Regions from separate parts of the Oceaniradius stylonematis genome, predicted to be linked through region 2. Evidence: riboswitches for the same ligand, from Rfam matches in the RefSeq annotation. Region 2 holds a riboswitch; the other holds the start of a gene.

Region 1 (7,926 bases), 580 kb from region 2:
GCTGCGCAACAATTACGAGCAGACGCTGACCATAAGCCGTGCCGAGCGCAGGAAGGACGCCAATCTGGCGCTTCAGGAAAGGCTGATGACGTCGCTGGAAGAGCGCGGGCTTCTGGACCGCGCGGTCGAACTTCTGCCCGACGAAGAGGCGCTCGCCGAGCGCCGGCAGGCCGGCCAGGGTCTGGCGCGGGCGGAGATCGGCGTTCTTCTGTCCTATGCCAAGATCGTCCTGTTCGACGATCTGGTGCGGTCGGCACTGCCGGACGAACCTTATCTCGAAGCGGATCTGTTCGGCTATTTCCCGCCGCGCATGCATGGCGATTTCGGCGACCGGATCAGGAACCACCGGCTGCGCCGCGAGATCATCGCCACCGTCCTGGCCAACCAGATCGTCAATCGCGGCGGCCCCTCGGTGATCAGCCGGTTCGAGGACGCGACCGGCATGCTGCCGTCCGGCATCGCGCGCGCCCACGTCATTTGCCGCGACGCCTATGACATCGAGGCGCTGCACGCGGCGATCGACGGGCTCGACAACCAGGTGCCGGGCGATGCGCAGATGGCGATCTACGACGAACTGGCCGAGGCGCTGCGCGGCGCGATCGGCCAGTATCTGAAATCAGGCGACATGACCGGCGATCTCGGCGCTGCGGTCGCCGCGCTGAGCGAGGCGCGCGCCGCGCTCGAGCCGGACCTGCCAAGGATCGTGCCGGACTATCTGGCCAACTGGGCGCAGCAGCGCCGCGAGCGTTTCAAGCAGGCCGGCATGGCCGACGGGCCGGCGCAAAGGCTGGCGCTTCTGCCCGTCGCGGCCGTGACGCCGGACATCATGGCCGCTGCCGCTGCCACCGGCCGGCCGATCGGCGAGGCGGCGAAGGGCTATTTCGACGTGACCAGGAGCTTCCGCATCGGCCGGCTCGAACATCTCGCCCACCAATTGCCGGCGCACGACTATTTCGACGGGCTGGCGCAGCAGCGCGCGCTCGACACGATTCATTCGGCGCGGCTGGCGATCACAACCGCGGCGCTCAAGGGCAACGGCGCCGATCCGTCCGCTGCCGTCGAAAGCTGGGTCGATGCCAACAAGGTGCGGATCGCCCGCGTGCAGGACCGGATCGTCGAACTGACCGATCATGGCGATCTGACGGTCTCGCGCCTGACGGTCGCCGCCGGCCTTCTGGCCGATCTCGTCGGCTGAACCCGATGGCGTAGAACTGTGATGAAAGAACGATACGGGGTAAAGGAATGAGCGCAGTGACCGACGATCTCACCCCGGCGCCGACGGCAAGCCGGCGCGGCATCTGGAGCTGGATGCTGTTCGACTGGGCCGCGCAGCCGTTCCACACGCTGATCATCACGTTCGTCTTTGCGCCCTATTTCGCCGGTCAGGTGGCGGCCAATCCGGTGGACGGGCAATCCGACTGGGCGTTTGCCGCCACCATCGGCGGCCTTCTGATCGCGTTTCTGGCGCCGGTTCTCGGTGCACTGTCGGACGCGACGGGTCCGCGCAAGCCATGGATATTCGGGTTTTCGGCGATTGCCGCCGTGGCGGTCTTTTCGCTGTGGTTCGTCACGCCCGATCCGGACCCGGCCAACATCACGCTGGCGCTGGTCGCGTTCGTCGTCGCGCTGATCGGTTTCGAGTTCGCCGCCATCTTCAACAATGCGATGATGCCGGGCCTTGTCGGACGGGACAAGCTGGGCAGCCTTTCGGGCAACGCGTGGGCGCTCGGCTATGCGGGCGGCCTGATCTGTCTGATCGCCATGCTGGTGCTGATGGTCGCTTCTCCCGACAGCGGCAAGACACTGGTCGGCCTCGATCCGATCCTCGGTCTCGACCCCGCGCAGCTTGAAGGGGATCGCGCGTCCGGACCGCTGACGGCGATCTGGTTCGTCATCTTCATCATCCCATTGTTCCTGTTCACGCCGGATACGGCCCGCCGCATCGGGGTGAAGAACGCTGTTTCCAAGGGCCTGCGGGAACTCATCGACACGATCCGCACCCTGCCGAGACATCCGAGCCTTTTCGCGTTTCTGGGTTCGTCCATGTTCTATCGCGACGCGCTCAACGGTCTCTACACGTTCGGCGGAATCTATGCAGTCGGTGTCTTGGGCTGGTCGACGATCCAGCTTGGCGTCTTCGGCATTCTTGCCTCCGTCACGGGCATTTTCGGTTCCATCGCGGGCGGCTGGCTCGATACGCGGCTCGGCACCAAACGGGTCGTCACACTGACCATATTGGCGCTGATCGCGGCGAGCGCGCTGGTGATCTCGACCACCGAGACGCATGTGCTGTTCGTCGCCGTCGCCGAGGGATCGAGCGTACCGGACATCATGTTCTACTGCGCCGGAGCGCTGATCGGCGCGGCCGGCGGCGCGTTGCAGGCCGCATCGCGGCCGCTTCTGGTCGATCAGGTGGAGCATCCCGAACGGATGGGCGAAGCGTTTGGCCTTTACGCGCTGTCGGGTAAGGCGACCGCGTTCCTGGCGCCGCTCGGCATCTACATCTTTACCGAACTGTCGGGCAGCCAGCGGATCGGGATCACGCCGATCCTGATCCTGTTCGTTGTCGGGCTTTTGCTGCTGATCCCGGTCCGGTCGCGGACGTGACGGGCTCTAGCGCTGGTACTTGATGAAGGGCGTCAGCGTGGCGATGCGGTCGTAGAGCTTGCGCGCGGTGGCGTTGAAATCCTGCGTCATCCAGTAGACCGACGGACAGCCGGCCGCATCGGCCTTTTCATAGACCGCCTCGATCAGCGCGCGGCCGACGCCGGTGCCGCGCACGTCCGGGTCGGCGTAAAGATCCTGCAGATAACAGACATTGTCGGTGCGCCAGCAATGGCGGTGGAAGATGTAATGGACCAAACCGGCAGGCTTGCCGTCGACAAGGGCGACCAGACCGTTCGGATCGTAGAGTTCATCGCCCAGAAGGCGGGCCCACGTCGTTGCATAGACCTCCTCGGAGACCGACGACTCATAGAACTCCAGATAGGCTGTCCATAGCGCGCGCCACGCCTCATGATCACCTTGTTCGAGCGGACGGATGGTCAGGCTCATTGGGCGGCCTCCCGGTCATGGCCGATCTCGGCGAGATCGAACGAGGTGGTCTGGTAGACCTGGTTGATCCAATTGCCGAACAACAAGAACGCATGGCTGCGCCAGCGGTTCAGCGGCGTGCAGGCCGGATCATCGCCCGGATAGTAATTGTGCGGCACGTCGATCGGCGTGCCGCTGGCGACATCGCGCTCATATTCCTCGGCGAGCGTGGTTGAATCATATTCGATGTGATTGAAGATGTAGAGCCGGTTGGCAAACGCCTCGTGCAGCAGGCATAGGCCCGTTTCGGCCGATTCCATCAGCACTTCGAGCGATCCGTCCGCCGGCAGTTCGTTGCGGCGCACTTCCGTCCAGCGCGACACCGAAATCTGGAAATCGTCGGAAAAGCCGGCGAGATAGGGCGAGGCGGGGCTGAGGTTCCTGTGCCGGTAAACGCCGAACGCCTTGTGCGGGAGCGTGTGCTTGGGCACTTTGTGGAAATGCCAGGCGGCGGCCATCGCACCCCAGCAGATAAAGAAGGACGAATGCACGTGCGTCGTCGTCCAGTCGAGGATCTGCTCCAGTTCTTTCCAATAGGTGACCTCCTCGAAGGGCAGCGTCTCGATGGGCGCGCCGGTGATGATGAAACCGTCGAACTTGCGGTGACGGACATCCTCCCAGGTCTCGTAGAAGGAGATCAGATGGTCCTCGGACGTGTTCTTCGACTTGTGGTTGCCGATCCGCACTAGCGTCAGATCGACTTGCAGCGGCGTTGAGCCGACAAGACGGGCGATCTGCGTTTCCGTCTTGATCTTGTTGGGCATCAGGTTGAGCAGGCCGATCTGCAGGGGCCGGATGTCCTGCCGCGTCGCCGTCTTCTCGTCCATGACCATGACACCCTCGCGCAGCAGCGTGTCGCGGGCGGGCAGGGCGTCCGGGATCCTGATCGGCATCGTCTCAACTCTCCAAACAACAAAAAACCGGCGGCGAAACATCGCTGCCGGTCCAACACATTCGGCCCTTTAGCGACTTGTTTAACGTGGCTGCAAGCCGACCGGCCAAATCACCACGGACGCCATTCCTAGACCCGCAATCGGTCAGCGTCAAATGCGTGGCGCGCTGTGCAATCGGTCACACCTGTCGTCGGATGGGCATGCCAAAAGGGTGCAGCCGGTAGTTCGTTATGGACCATGACGGGCTGTCTCCCCGGTGTGGGTGCACCGCTCTGCCCTTAATGCCCCAAGGGCGGGGCGGTGTCCTGCGAACGTTCCGTGCAATGCAGGAATTTTTGTGCGGCGCACAAAAATTCCTTGATTTGGCCATCGATTTGCTTAGCCTTGAGCGTATCCGGGAGGGCACATGCAACGGAGACTGTCATGGCGACCGGACACGCATCGTCAAATGTCATCACCTTTCCCGGGCAGTCCCGCTTTCGCGCGCCTGCCGCGCGGACTGCCGGCCCCATTCGTCAAGGCGGCTTGAGGGGCGCGCTCGCCGGGCGCCTCGCCCGGCTGTCGTCGCTGCGCGATGCCGGGCTGCCGCAGCGACCGGACGTGCCGAACGGCAGCGTATCACCGCTTTATTGAACCGGACGGACCGCGTCCGGTCGGTCAGCGTGTCGGGACCGGCGTCTCGCCGCGATAATCGTAGAAGCCGCGACCGCTCTTGCGGCCCAGCCATCCGGCCTCGACATATTTCACCAGAAGCGGACAGGGGCGGTACTTGGAATCGGCCAGCCCGTCATGCAGCACCTGCATGATCGCCAGACAGGTGTCGAGACCGATGAAATCGGCCAGTTCGAGCGGACCCATCGGATGGTTGGCGCCCAGCTTCATCGCCGTGTCGATGGCCTCGACCGATCCGACGCCCTCATAGAGCGTGTAGATCGCCTCGTTGATCATCGGCAACAGGATGCGGTTGACGATGAAGGCGGGAAAATCCTCGGACACGGTCGACGTCTTGCCGAGCCGGTCCACATAAGCGCGGGCAAGGTCGAACACCTCGTCTGCGGTGGCGATGCCGCGCACCAGTTCGACCAGCTTCATGCGCGGCACCGGGTTCATGAAATGGATGCCCATGAAGCGCTCGGGCCTGTCGGTGGCCGCGGCCAGACGCGTAATCGAGATCGAGGAGGTGTTGGACGCGATCAGCGCTTCGGGCTTCAGGACCGGGCACAGTTCGACGAAGATCTTGCGCTTGACCGCTTCGTTTTCGCTCGCAGCCTCAATAACCAGATCGCAGCCGGAGAGCCCGTCCATGCCGCCCGCCACCGAGATGCGGGCGACGATCGCATCGCGATCGCCGGACTGCATGCGGCCGGCATCGACGGCCTTCTGCATCTGGGTCTTGAGCCTGTCCAGGCCCGCCTGTGCCGCCTCCAGGGAGATGTCGGCGATCACCACATCATAGCCGGCCGCCGCCGAAACCTGGGCAATGCCGCTGCCCATCTGGCCCGCACCGATCACACCGATCGTTTCCAACTGTTCGATCATCGCTCTCATCCCGCTTTTCTTGTGTTTTGGCGGAAGTGTGCGGTTGTTGCGACGCAATGTAAATCATTGCATCGCACCAAACCGGCGCCTTGCGACGTTTCAGTCGCTTATTGTGACTTTCACGCCACGGCGCACCAGACGGGCCAGTTCCAGCGCGTCCCAATTGGTCAGCCGGATGCAGCCGACACTCTCGGCAAGGCCGATGCGCGAGGGTTCAGGCGTGCCGTGAATGCCGTAGGTGGGCTTTGACAGGCCGATCCATGCATTGCCCACCGGTCCGTTCGGCCCCGGCGGCAGAAGCACCAGACCTTCGGCCAGACCCGGCTGGGCCGATCCGCGCGGATCGTAGGTGTAGCGCGGGTCCTGCGCCTTGTTGCGCACGGTGAAGCTGCCCGTCGGCGACGGTGTGGCGGCCGAGCCGATCGATGCGGGATAGATGGCGACCAGCGCCCCTTCGGCATCGAATGCGCGCACTTGCCGCGTCCGCTTGCCGGCTTCGATGCGCGCGATGCGCCGTTGCAGGTCGCGTCCCGGATCGGCGACGGTGATGATGGTGCCGACACGGCCGAAATCGGCATCCGCGTTCAGCGCGGCCAGATAGGCCTCGTCCATGTGAAACCGCTCGGCCAGCATTTCGCGCGTATCGCGGAACCCGATCTCGGCAAGGCTGGCCTGATGCACGTAGAGATGCGGGATTTCCGGCGTGAACGGCCCGGCAATGTCGTCGGCGGTGATCGCATACGTCCGGAACGCGTCACCGCCAGTGTTCGCGAGGGCGTCGGCGATGGCCATCGCGTCGCGCGTGCCGGCGATACCGTCGCCGGCCGGGTTCGTCCGCAGCACCGAAAAGGCGGCGCGCAGGCGCGGCGTGTCGCGGCCGTCGATGACACCCGGGGAAATGCCGAGCCGATCCATCAGCACCTGCAGCGCCGCGATGGTCCGGCTGGCTCCGGCGATTGGCGCCGCCACGGGCGATGCCGGGTCGTAGAACTGGCTTCCGCCGATCACCCGGCGGTCGAATTCGTCGCTGGTCGGCGGCATCGCGCCGGACGGCGCGGCAAGGCCGGCCAGAAGCAGCGCGGCGATCGGCAATGACAGGAGGTTCGGCAAGCGGCGGCTCCGGGCGAGGTGTCTCCTATCGCATCGCCCGCCTTGGCTTGCAACGGAAACGCGGGCCGGAAGGCCCGCGCCGTTACTGCATTGTCAGGGAGCCGATCAAGATCAGGCGGCTTCTTCCGCCTGGTCCTCGTTGGCGGCCGACACCGGCTTGAAGTTGAGCCGGTCCGAACCTTCCAGCACCTTGACGAGCGAGCCGTCGGCGATCTCGCCGGCCAGAATGCGCTCGGCAAGCGGGTCCTGCACGTTTTTCTGGATCACGCGCTTGAGCGGCCGCGCGCCATAGGCGGGATCGTAGCCCTTGTCGGCCAGCCACCGGCGGGCGTCCCCGTCGAGCTGCAGCGTGATCTTGCGCTCGGCGAGCAGCTTTTCTAGACGGCCGAGCTGGATGTCGACGATCGCGCTCATGTCGGCCTTCTGCAGCCGCTGGAACAGGATCACCTCGTCCACCCGGTTGAGGAACTCGGGGCGGAACGAGGCCCGCACGACGTTCATGACATCGTCGCGGACAGTATCCACCTCCTGGCCCTCTCCCAGATTGACAAGGAACTCCGCGCCAAGGTTGGAGGTCATGATGATGACCGTGTTGCGGAAGTCGACCGTGCGGCCCTGACCATCCGTCAGGCGGCCATCGTCGAGCACCTGCAGCAGGACGTTGAAGACGTCCGGATGCGCCTTTTCGATCTCGTCAAACAGGATCACCTGGTAGGGCCGGCGGCGGACCGCCTCGGTCAAAACGCCGCCTTCCTCATAGCCGACATAGCCGGGCGGCGCGCCGATCAGCCGGGCGACCGCATGCTTTTCCATGAACTCGCTCATGTCGACGCGCACCATCGCCTGGTCGTCGTCGAACAGGAACTCCGCCAGGGCCTTGGTCAGCTCGGTCTTGCCGACGCCGGTGGGACCGAGGAAGATGAACGAACCGATCGGCCGGTTGGGATCCTGAAGCCCGGCGCGCGCGCGGCGCACGGCTTTCGAGACGGCCTGGACCGCTTCGCCCTGGCCGACGACGCGCTCGGCGATCTCGTCTTCCATGCGCAGCAGTTTCTCGCGTTCGCCCTCCAGCATCTTGTCGACGGGAATGCCGGTCCAGCGCGAGACGATGTGCGCGACGTGGTCCGGCGTGACCGTTTCCTCGACCATGGAGGACGCATTGTTGTCACCGCCCTTTTCGGCCTCTTGCAGCTTGCGTTCAAGTTCAGGAATTTTGCCGTAGGCCAACTCGCCCGCACGCTGGAACTCGCCCGAGCGCTGGGCGATGGCCAGTTCGTTGCGGGCTTCGTCG
Region 2 (7,926 bases):
CCATCGCCCGCACCTATGGCATCGACTATGATTTCGGCGGCCGCAGCCAGGAGCAGCGCGACGCCTTCGCCGATCTGGGCTTCGGCACGCTGATCGCGCTGAGTGTCATCTACATCATCCTGGCCTGGGTGTTCGGCAGCTATTTCCGCCCGTTCGCGGTCATGCTGATCATCCCGTTCGGCGTCGTCGGCGCCGTGGTCGGCCACTGGCTGATGGGCTATCAGCTCACCATGCTGTCGATGATCGGCCTGCTCGGCCTGTCGGGCATTCTGGTCAACGATTCCATCATTCTGGTTTCGCGGCTCGAGGAGCGGCTGAAGACCGGCGAAGCGATCCGCGAAGCCTGCATCAATGCGAGTTGCGACCGGTTTCGCGCCGTCCTTCTGACGTCGCTGACCACCATTGGCGGCCTGATCCCGCTCCTGTTCGAGACCTCGCTTCAGGCCCAGTTCCTGATGCCGATGGCGATCACCATGGTGTTCGGGCTGGCCACGGCGACGGTGCTGGTCCTGTTCCTCGTGCCGGTCTTCATCGGCATCGGCGAGGACATCCGCAACCTGCTCGTCGCGCTCTACGGCGACCGGCGGCGCCTGCCGCGGCCCGTGGCCGGTCAATGATCGTCAGTTGATCGTCCGCACGACGTTCGGCACGTCCAGAGAAAAGGCCGGAACGCGCGCCCGCATCCGCTCGCCGCTTTGCCGCCGCATCACATAGTGACCGACCATCGTGCCCGACGGCGTGTTCAGCGGGCATCCCGAGGTATATTGGAAGCTGTCGCCGGGAGACAGGACGGGCTGCTCGCCGATGACGCCGGGACCGCTCACCTCCTCCACCGCGCCCAGCGCATTGGTGATGCGCCAGTAGCGGCTTTCGAGCTGCACCGTCTCTTCGGAATGGTTGGCGATCACCACCGTATAGGCCCAGAACCAGCGGCCGTCGTCCGGCTCAGACTCCTCGTCCAAAAAGTCGGGCCGCACGGTCACTTCGATCCCGTCTGTCGTCTCGCGATACATGCGCCGACTCTAGCCAAACACGTTCGGCCGGAAAAGGGCGCGGGCACGCGAAAGTGAGTCGGCGTGATGATCGCTGCCCGGTGATGATGGTGACCTTGGAGGACAAGTGTCGTATGGGCGGGACCGTTCGCTTCAACCGATCCATGCGCCATGTTCGACAGCACGCTCCGGTCCAAGCTCGATCCCGCCCTTGAGCGGCTTGCCGCGCGTCTGGCGCGCGCCGGCGCGACCGCCGACCAGGTGACCGTCGCCGGGATGGTGCTCGGCGTCGCGGCAGCCGGCGCGATCGCGCTGCACTGGTTCTGGCTTGGCCTCGCGCTGATATTGATCAGCCGCCTTTGCGACGGTCTCGACGGCGCCGTCGCGCGCATCACCGGCAAGACCGATTTCGGCGGCTATCTCGACATCGTACTGGATTTTGCCTTTTACGGCGTGATCCCGATCGGCTTCGTCCTTGCCGATCCCGGCGCCAATGCGGTGGCCGGTGCCGTTCTGGTCTTTTCGTTCTATGTCAACGGCGCCAGCTTCCTCGCCTATGCGATCATGGCCGAGCGGCACGGGCTTTCGAGCGAAAGCCATGGCGAGAAGTCGATCTTCTTCACCACCGGCCTTGCCGAAGCCACCGAGACCATCGCCGTATTCGTTCTGATGTGTCTCGTGCCGCACTGGTTCGCGGCAATCGCCTGGGTCTTCGCCGCGATCTGCCTTTACACGGCCGTCTCGCGCATTGCTCTGGCCTCGCGGACCCTGCGCTGAACGTACGCTACCCCGCCGCCGCCAGCGCCCGGTCCAGATCGGCGATCAGGTCCTGAGCGTCTTCGAGGCCGACCGACAGGCGCATCGTGCCGCCGCCGATCGACAGTTCGGCGCGGTCTTCGTCCGACAGGTTCTTGTGCGTCGTCGTCGCCGGATGGGTGATCAGGCTCTTGGCATCGCCCAGATTGTTGGAGATGCCGACGATTTCGAGCGCGTTGGCGAATGCGAACGCCGATCGCTTGCCGCCCTTGACGTCGAACGCCACCAGCGTCGATCCGCCGCTCATTTGCTTGGGCACGATATTGGCCTGCGGATGGTCCGGCCGCCCCGGATAGACGACGCGGCTGATTGCCGAGTGGTCGGCGAGAAAGTCCGCCACCGCGCCGGCGCTCTTCGTCTGTTGCGCGACCCGCAGCGGCAGCGTCTCCAGCCCCTTGAGCATCACCCAGGCGTTGAACGGGCTCATCGACGGGCCGGTATGGCGGAAAAAGTCGTGCAGATGCTCGTCGACCCAGTCCTGTGGGCCGAGCACGACGCCACCAAGGCACCGCCCCTGCCCGTCAATATGCTTGGTGGTCGAATAAACGACGATGTCGACGCCCAGCACCATCGGGTTCTGCAGGAGCGGCGTGGCGAACACATTGTCGATCACCGTTTTGGCGCCGCAGGCACGCGCCACCGCAACCACATGGGCGATATCGACGATCTCCAGCGTCGGATTGGTCGGGCTTTCGAAGAAGAACAGCTTGGTGTTCGGCTTGACCGCGCGTTCCCAGGCCTTGGGATCGGTGCCGTCGACCAGCGTCGTCTCGACACCATAGCGCGGCAGCAACTGCTCGACGATCCACCGGCACGAGCCAAACAGCGCCCGTGCCGCAATCACATGATCGCCGGCCGAAACCTGGCAGAGGATGGAGGCCGCGACCGCGGCCATGCCCGAGGCCGTCGCGCGCGCCGCTTCGGCGCCCTCGAGCGCACACATGCGCTGTTCGAACATCTCGACGGTCGGGTTGGCATAGCGCGAATAGACAAAGCCCGGATCGTCGCCCTTGAAGCGCGCCTCGGCCGCCTCGGCGCTGTCATAGACAAAGCCCTGCGTCAGGAACATCGCCTCGGATGTCTCGCCGAAGGCCGAACGTGTTGTCCCGGCATGCACCATGCGTGTCGCCGGCTTCAGATCTTGCCTCTCGTCGGCCATGGCAGCCACCCCACACAAAAATCCCGGCCTCATGCCGCCATGAGCCGGGTCGTTGCCGTCCAAATATCCGGCAAATCCTCGGCCTTTTAGCGAGTTTTGGGAGCGCGCTCCCGTGGCTGCAAGCCGGCCGGCCAAATCACCACGTCAATAAGCTGTCCATAAAGGGCCGCGTGCCTTGCGTCAATTGGCGGTGCTGGCCATCGTGCCGCCGCACTGGGGCAGGGCAGGCAGTTTCATGACGCGGCGCGACAGCGGCATCCTCGCCGATCACGACATTGAAGGCTTGGTGGAGACCGGGGCGATCATCGTGCCGCGGCCGCTCGACGACAACCAGATCCAGCCCGCCAGCCTTGATCTGCGCCTGGGCACCACCGCCTACCGGGTGCGCGCCAGCTTCATGCCGGGTGCGGCGCACGCCGTTGCCGGCAAGCTCGCCCAATACGAGCTCCACCGGATCGACCTGACCGAAGGCGCGGTTCTGGAGACCGGCTGCGTCTACATCGTGCCGCTGCTGGAAAGCCTGGCATTGCCGGCGGACATCGCCGCCGCCGCCAACCCGAAAAGCTCGACCGGCCGGCTCGACATCTTCACCCGCGTGATCACCGACAATGCGGTGGAGTTCGACAAGGTCCCCGCCGGCTATGAGGGCCCTCTGTTTCTGGAGGTCAGCCCGCGCACATTTCCGATCATCGCACGCACCGGCTCGCGCCTGACACAGATCCGCTTCCGCATCGGCCACGCCGTGCTTGGCGCCGCCGCGCTCGCCGACCTGCACGATGCCGAAACGCTGGTTGCCGGCGACACGCCCAACATTTCGCAGACCGGCATCGCCCTGTCCGTCGACCTTTCAGGCGACGCATCGGGCCTCGCCGGCTATCGCGGCAAGCGGCACACCGGCCTTGTCGATGTCGACAAGCCCGCCGCCCATGACGTGCTCGATTTCTGGGAACCGGTGCATGTGCGCGACCGCAAGGAACTGATCCTCGATCCGGACCAGTTCTACATTCTCGTCAGCCGCGAGGCGGTGCATGTGCCGCCGCTTCATGCCGCCGAGATGACGCCGTTCGATCCGCTGGTCGGCGAATTTCGCGTCCACTATGCCGGCTTTTTCGATCCCGGTTTCGGCCATTCGGCGGCGGGCGGCACAGGCAGCCGCGCCGTTCTGGAAGTGCGCAGCCATGAGGTGCCGTTCGTTCTCGAACACGGCCAGATCGTCGGCCGGCTCGTCTATGAACACATGATCGGCCGGCCGTCGGCGCTCTACGGCGCCGATCTGAAGTCAAACTACCAGGCGCAGGGCCTCAAGCTTTCGAAGCATTTCCGGGCGCCGTAGCGTCAGCCGCGCGCATGGCGCGCACCTCGGCACGCAAGGCCCGCACCTCTTCCAGGATCAGCGTCTGCTCGTCATGCAGCGACGACCGCTCGTCGGCCGCCTGTGCGTCGTGTTCGGCCTGCATGGCGGAGACGACCACGCCGATGAACAGGTTCAGAACCGTAAAGGTCGTCGCGGCGATGAACGGAATGAAGAACGCCCACGCCCAAGGGAACGCGTCCATCACCGGCCGCACGATGCCCATCGACCAGCTCTCCAGCGTCATGATCTGGAAAAGCGAATAGGCGGAAGCGGCGATCGAGCCGAACCATTGCGGAAACTCGCCGCCGAACAGCTTGGTCGCCATCACCGAGAAGACATAGAAGACCAGCATCAGCAGCAGCACGATCGAGCCGAGCCCCGGCAATGCGGTCAGGAGCCCGCCGACGACGCGGCGCATGGACGGCACGGCGCTGATCAGGCGCAGCACGCGCAGGATGCGCAGCGCCCGCAGCACCGAGAACGGACCGGCGGCGGGGATCAGCGCGATCGAGACGATGATCAGGTCGAAGATGCGCCACGGGCTTTTGAAGAAGTCGAGCCGGTAGACGGCGAACTTGATCATCAGTTCGACGACGAACACCGCCAGGATGAGCCGGTCGATCGTCAGAAGAACCGGCCCGATCGCATCCATCAGGGCGGGCGATGTTTCCATGCCCAGCGTGATCGCATTGATGATGATCAGGATGATGATCGCGCGCTCAAAGCGCTGGCTTTCAACGAACGATTTCAGGGACTGCATGGAAGACACCGGCCGGAATCGGAATGAAGGTGACGCCTATATACGGTTGCACGCGGCGGTTTGAAACGGGTCCGGGCGCTACCGGCGTCAATCCTGTCTCTGGTGTGCCGTATGCGGTGTCTTTTCCCATTCGAACGGTCGGCTGAACAGATGGACGAGCGCGCGCCATGCGGCGACGGACTGCGCCATCCAGTAAACCGGGATCAGCACAATGCGCCAACCGATCTTGCTTCGCTCCTCCGGCGCGGTCGCCAGCCAGCACAGCGCTCCGAACGCCAGATAGCTTGCGGCGATCATCAGCCAGTCGATCCAGGCGATCAGGCTCATATAGGCCGGATCGGGCGACTGGACGGTCAGCCAGATGCTCAGCCCCACCGCATTGACCAGCACCAGCGGGTGCAGCAGGGCCGAGACGAAGGTGCCCGTCAGAAGCAGCTGTGTGATCACGAACGCGCGCAGATGCATGTTGCGGTAGAGCCGCGCCGGCTCTCGCGTGTGCACGATCCATGTCTGCATCCAGCCCTTGAACCAGCGCGTACGCTGCGGCAGCCAGGCGCCCAATGTGTGCGGCGCATCTTCCAGCGTCGGTCGGCTGATCATCGCCGTGCGGTAGCCGCCGCGCCACAGCCGCATGCCCAGGTCGGCGTCTTCGGTGACGTTGAACGGGTCCCAGCGGCCCACCTGATCCAGCGCATGCCGGCGGAAATGCGGTCTTATGTAGCAAGCGCACCAAGCGCTAGCTCGTAAGCCCAAAGAAATGGTGACAACAGAACATGACTAGCTATTCTCAGCGAATGAATGAGGGGCAAGCTTACATCACGATTACGCTTGATTTGCGTGATCCGATTGAGATCAATGACTTCGCGGCAATGTTTGCGGGGGTTGGCGCCCAGTTTGAAGCATACCTGAAGCGCCATCATCCCGACCTAAAGGGAAACGCCCGCCTTTATGTCAGGGAAGTGCGTCATGGGTCGGTCGTTGCCGACCTGTTTCCGAACATCCCCGATCTAATTGGCATCATGGATGGCGCACTAATTGTCATGGGCTTTGGAGCGCTGTTCAGCAAGCGTATCCGCAAACTGATTTCCGGCCAGTTCATCGAAGATGGCAGCAAATCCGATATCAAAGAAATTGGCGAAACCATCCGTGCTGTCTCTAACGACAACGGCGGCAAGATGACGATTGAGAGCGTCACCTATGACAAGAACGAAAAGAACACCAAGCTAGAGATTGTTTTCGATGCGAGTGAAGGGCGGAAGGCCGTCGAAACGCTAAACGAGCAAAAGAAGGCGTTGGACGCAATTGAACATGTGGACTTTTCCCGCGTTCTCATGGTTTTCGAGCGGTCCCGCAAATCAGGCGCGGATGTCGGCAAATCAACGGGAGAACTGGTGGTTATTCCTGAGATATCGGATAAACCGAAAGCGCTCGTTTACGCCTCTGCGGGCGCAGAACAGATCATCAAAACCGAGATCAGGGATGCGCCCGATAACGTCTACAAAAAGGGCTTTGTCGTAGATGCAAATGTCCGGAAGTCTGGAACGCGAGTTGTGGCCTACGCCGTCACGCATGTTCACCAAGTCGTTGACCTGCCCGACGATGACTAAATCCGAACTTCGCGCTCTCCTATCGCCGCCAAACACTGCAACATAAAAGCTGCCGTGAATTTGCCCCGTGACAGCTTGTTCTTGATGTTCGCTTCTTTCTCGTCAACGCCGATCTCAGACAGCTTCTCGACAAGCTGGGCGTAGGTCACTCCCTTCCGTTTCAATTCGGCTTTCAAAAGGTTGGATGCTTTCGCTTCCCAGTCCGTTCGCTCCGGCATGGTCTCACCTATACGCAAAAAGGTATCATTTGTGAGACTTAGGGTATTGCAGGCAGTACGTCAACGTACTATGTACGATACGAAAGGTATCGGAGATAGTACGAATGGCACAGCACTTCCTTCTCTCGGCTCAAGCCCGCACCCTCTCGCTCAAGGCGATCTACAAGGCTGGCGAGCAAGCGGCCTATGAGACGTTCTGCAAGCTGCGCTGGCAGGACACCGGCGGCAAGGCCGTGTGCCCCCGTTGCGGATGCACCGAGACGTATTCGATCAGCACCCGCCGCAAATTCAAGTGCAAGGCGTGCCATCACCAATTCAGCGTCACGTCCGGCACGATCTTCGCCAGCCGCAAGCTGGACTTCACCGACATTCTCGGCGCTATCGCCATCTTCGTGAACGCGGTCAAAGGCGTGTCGGCCCTGCAACTGGCTCGCGATCTGGACGTCCAGTACAAGACCGCATGGGTGATGGCGCACAAGCTGCGCGAGGCCATGGCCAAGGACGTGCACACAGGCGAAATCCTGCAAGGCGAAGTCGAGATGGACGGCGCATACTTTGGCGGCAAAATCCGTCCGGCCAACGCCAAAAAGGACCGCAAGGACCGTCGCCTTGCCAAGCACCAGACCGGCAAGCGCCGCGTCGTCGTCGCCATGCGTGAGCGCCGTGGCCGCACACTGCCCTTTGTCGAACTGTCGGAAGCCCGTGGCGTCGAACTGGCAAAGCAGCACATTGACCGTATGGCCATCGTGTCAGCCGATGAAGCCTCGCACTGGGACATGCTGCATGCGGGCTGGCAGGTCGAGCGCGTCAACCACAGCGAAGCCTACAGCGATCACGGCAAGCACACGAATTGGGTCGAGAGCTTCTTTTCCCGCCTGCGTCGCATGGTCAGCGGCCAGCATCACCATGTGTCGCCGCAGTACCTCTATCAGTACGCCAACCATGCCGCGTGGTGCGAGGACAACCGTCGTAACAGCAACGGTGCGAATGCCGCCGGGCTACTGGAAAACGCGCTGACAT

The links. A riboswitch is a leader RNA that binds a small molecule or an ion and turns the genes downstream of it on or off. The one in region 2 is predicted to bind S-adenosylmethionine.
Region 1: it holds a riboswitch for S-adenosylmethionine, as region 2 does, so the genes downstream of both, ACOQOU_RS08185 (homoserine O-succinyltransferase) here and ACOQOU_RS11065 (O-succinylhomoserine sulfhydrylase) in region 2, are expected to answer to the same signal.

Annotation. Positions count from the first base shown of each region.
Region 1 covers NZ_OZ244994.1:1,658,581-1,666,506, reverse strand. The annotation lists gene ACOQOU_RS08200 (NAD-glutamate dehydrogenase) at 1-1,195, shown strand, start outside; gene ACOQOU_RS08195 (MFS transporter) at 1,243-2,607, shown strand; gene ACOQOU_RS08190 (GNAT family N-acetyltransferase) at 2,614-3,054, opposite strand; gene ACOQOU_RS08185 (homoserine O-succinyltransferase) at 3,051-3,986, opposite strand; SAM riboswitch at 4,036-4,113, opposite strand; gene ACOQOU_RS08180 (hypothetical protein) at 4,410-4,619, shown strand; gene ACOQOU_RS08175 (3-hydroxybutyryl-CoA dehydrogenase) at 4,644-5,525, opposite strand; gene ACOQOU_RS08170 (L,D-transpeptidase) at 5,625-6,635, opposite strand; gene clpB (ATP-dependent chaperone ClpB) at 6,747-7,926, opposite strand, start outside.
Region 2 covers NZ_OZ244994.1:2,241,688-2,249,613, forward strand. The annotation lists gene ACOQOU_RS11050 (efflux RND transporter permease subunit) at 1-617, shown strand, start outside; gene apaG (Co2+/Mg2+ efflux protein ApaG) at 621-1,013, opposite strand; gene ACOQOU_RS11060 (CDP-alcohol phosphatidyltransferase family protein) at 1,164-1,769, shown strand; gene ACOQOU_RS11065 (O-succinylhomoserine sulfhydrylase) at 1,777-2,967, opposite strand; SAM riboswitch at 3,034-3,120, opposite strand; gene ACOQOU_RS11070 (2'-deoxycytidine 5'-triphosphate deaminase) at 3,203-4,300, shown strand; gene ACOQOU_RS11075 (ion transporter) at 4,269-5,081, opposite strand; gene ACOQOU_RS11080 (glycosyltransferase family 2 protein) at 5,169-5,834, opposite strand; gene ACOQOU_RS11085 (hypothetical protein) at 5,855-6,688, shown strand; gene ACOQOU_RS11090 (DUF6471 domain-containing protein) at 6,685-6,906, opposite strand; gene ACOQOU_RS11095 (IS1595 family transposase) at 7,011-7,926, shown strand, end outside.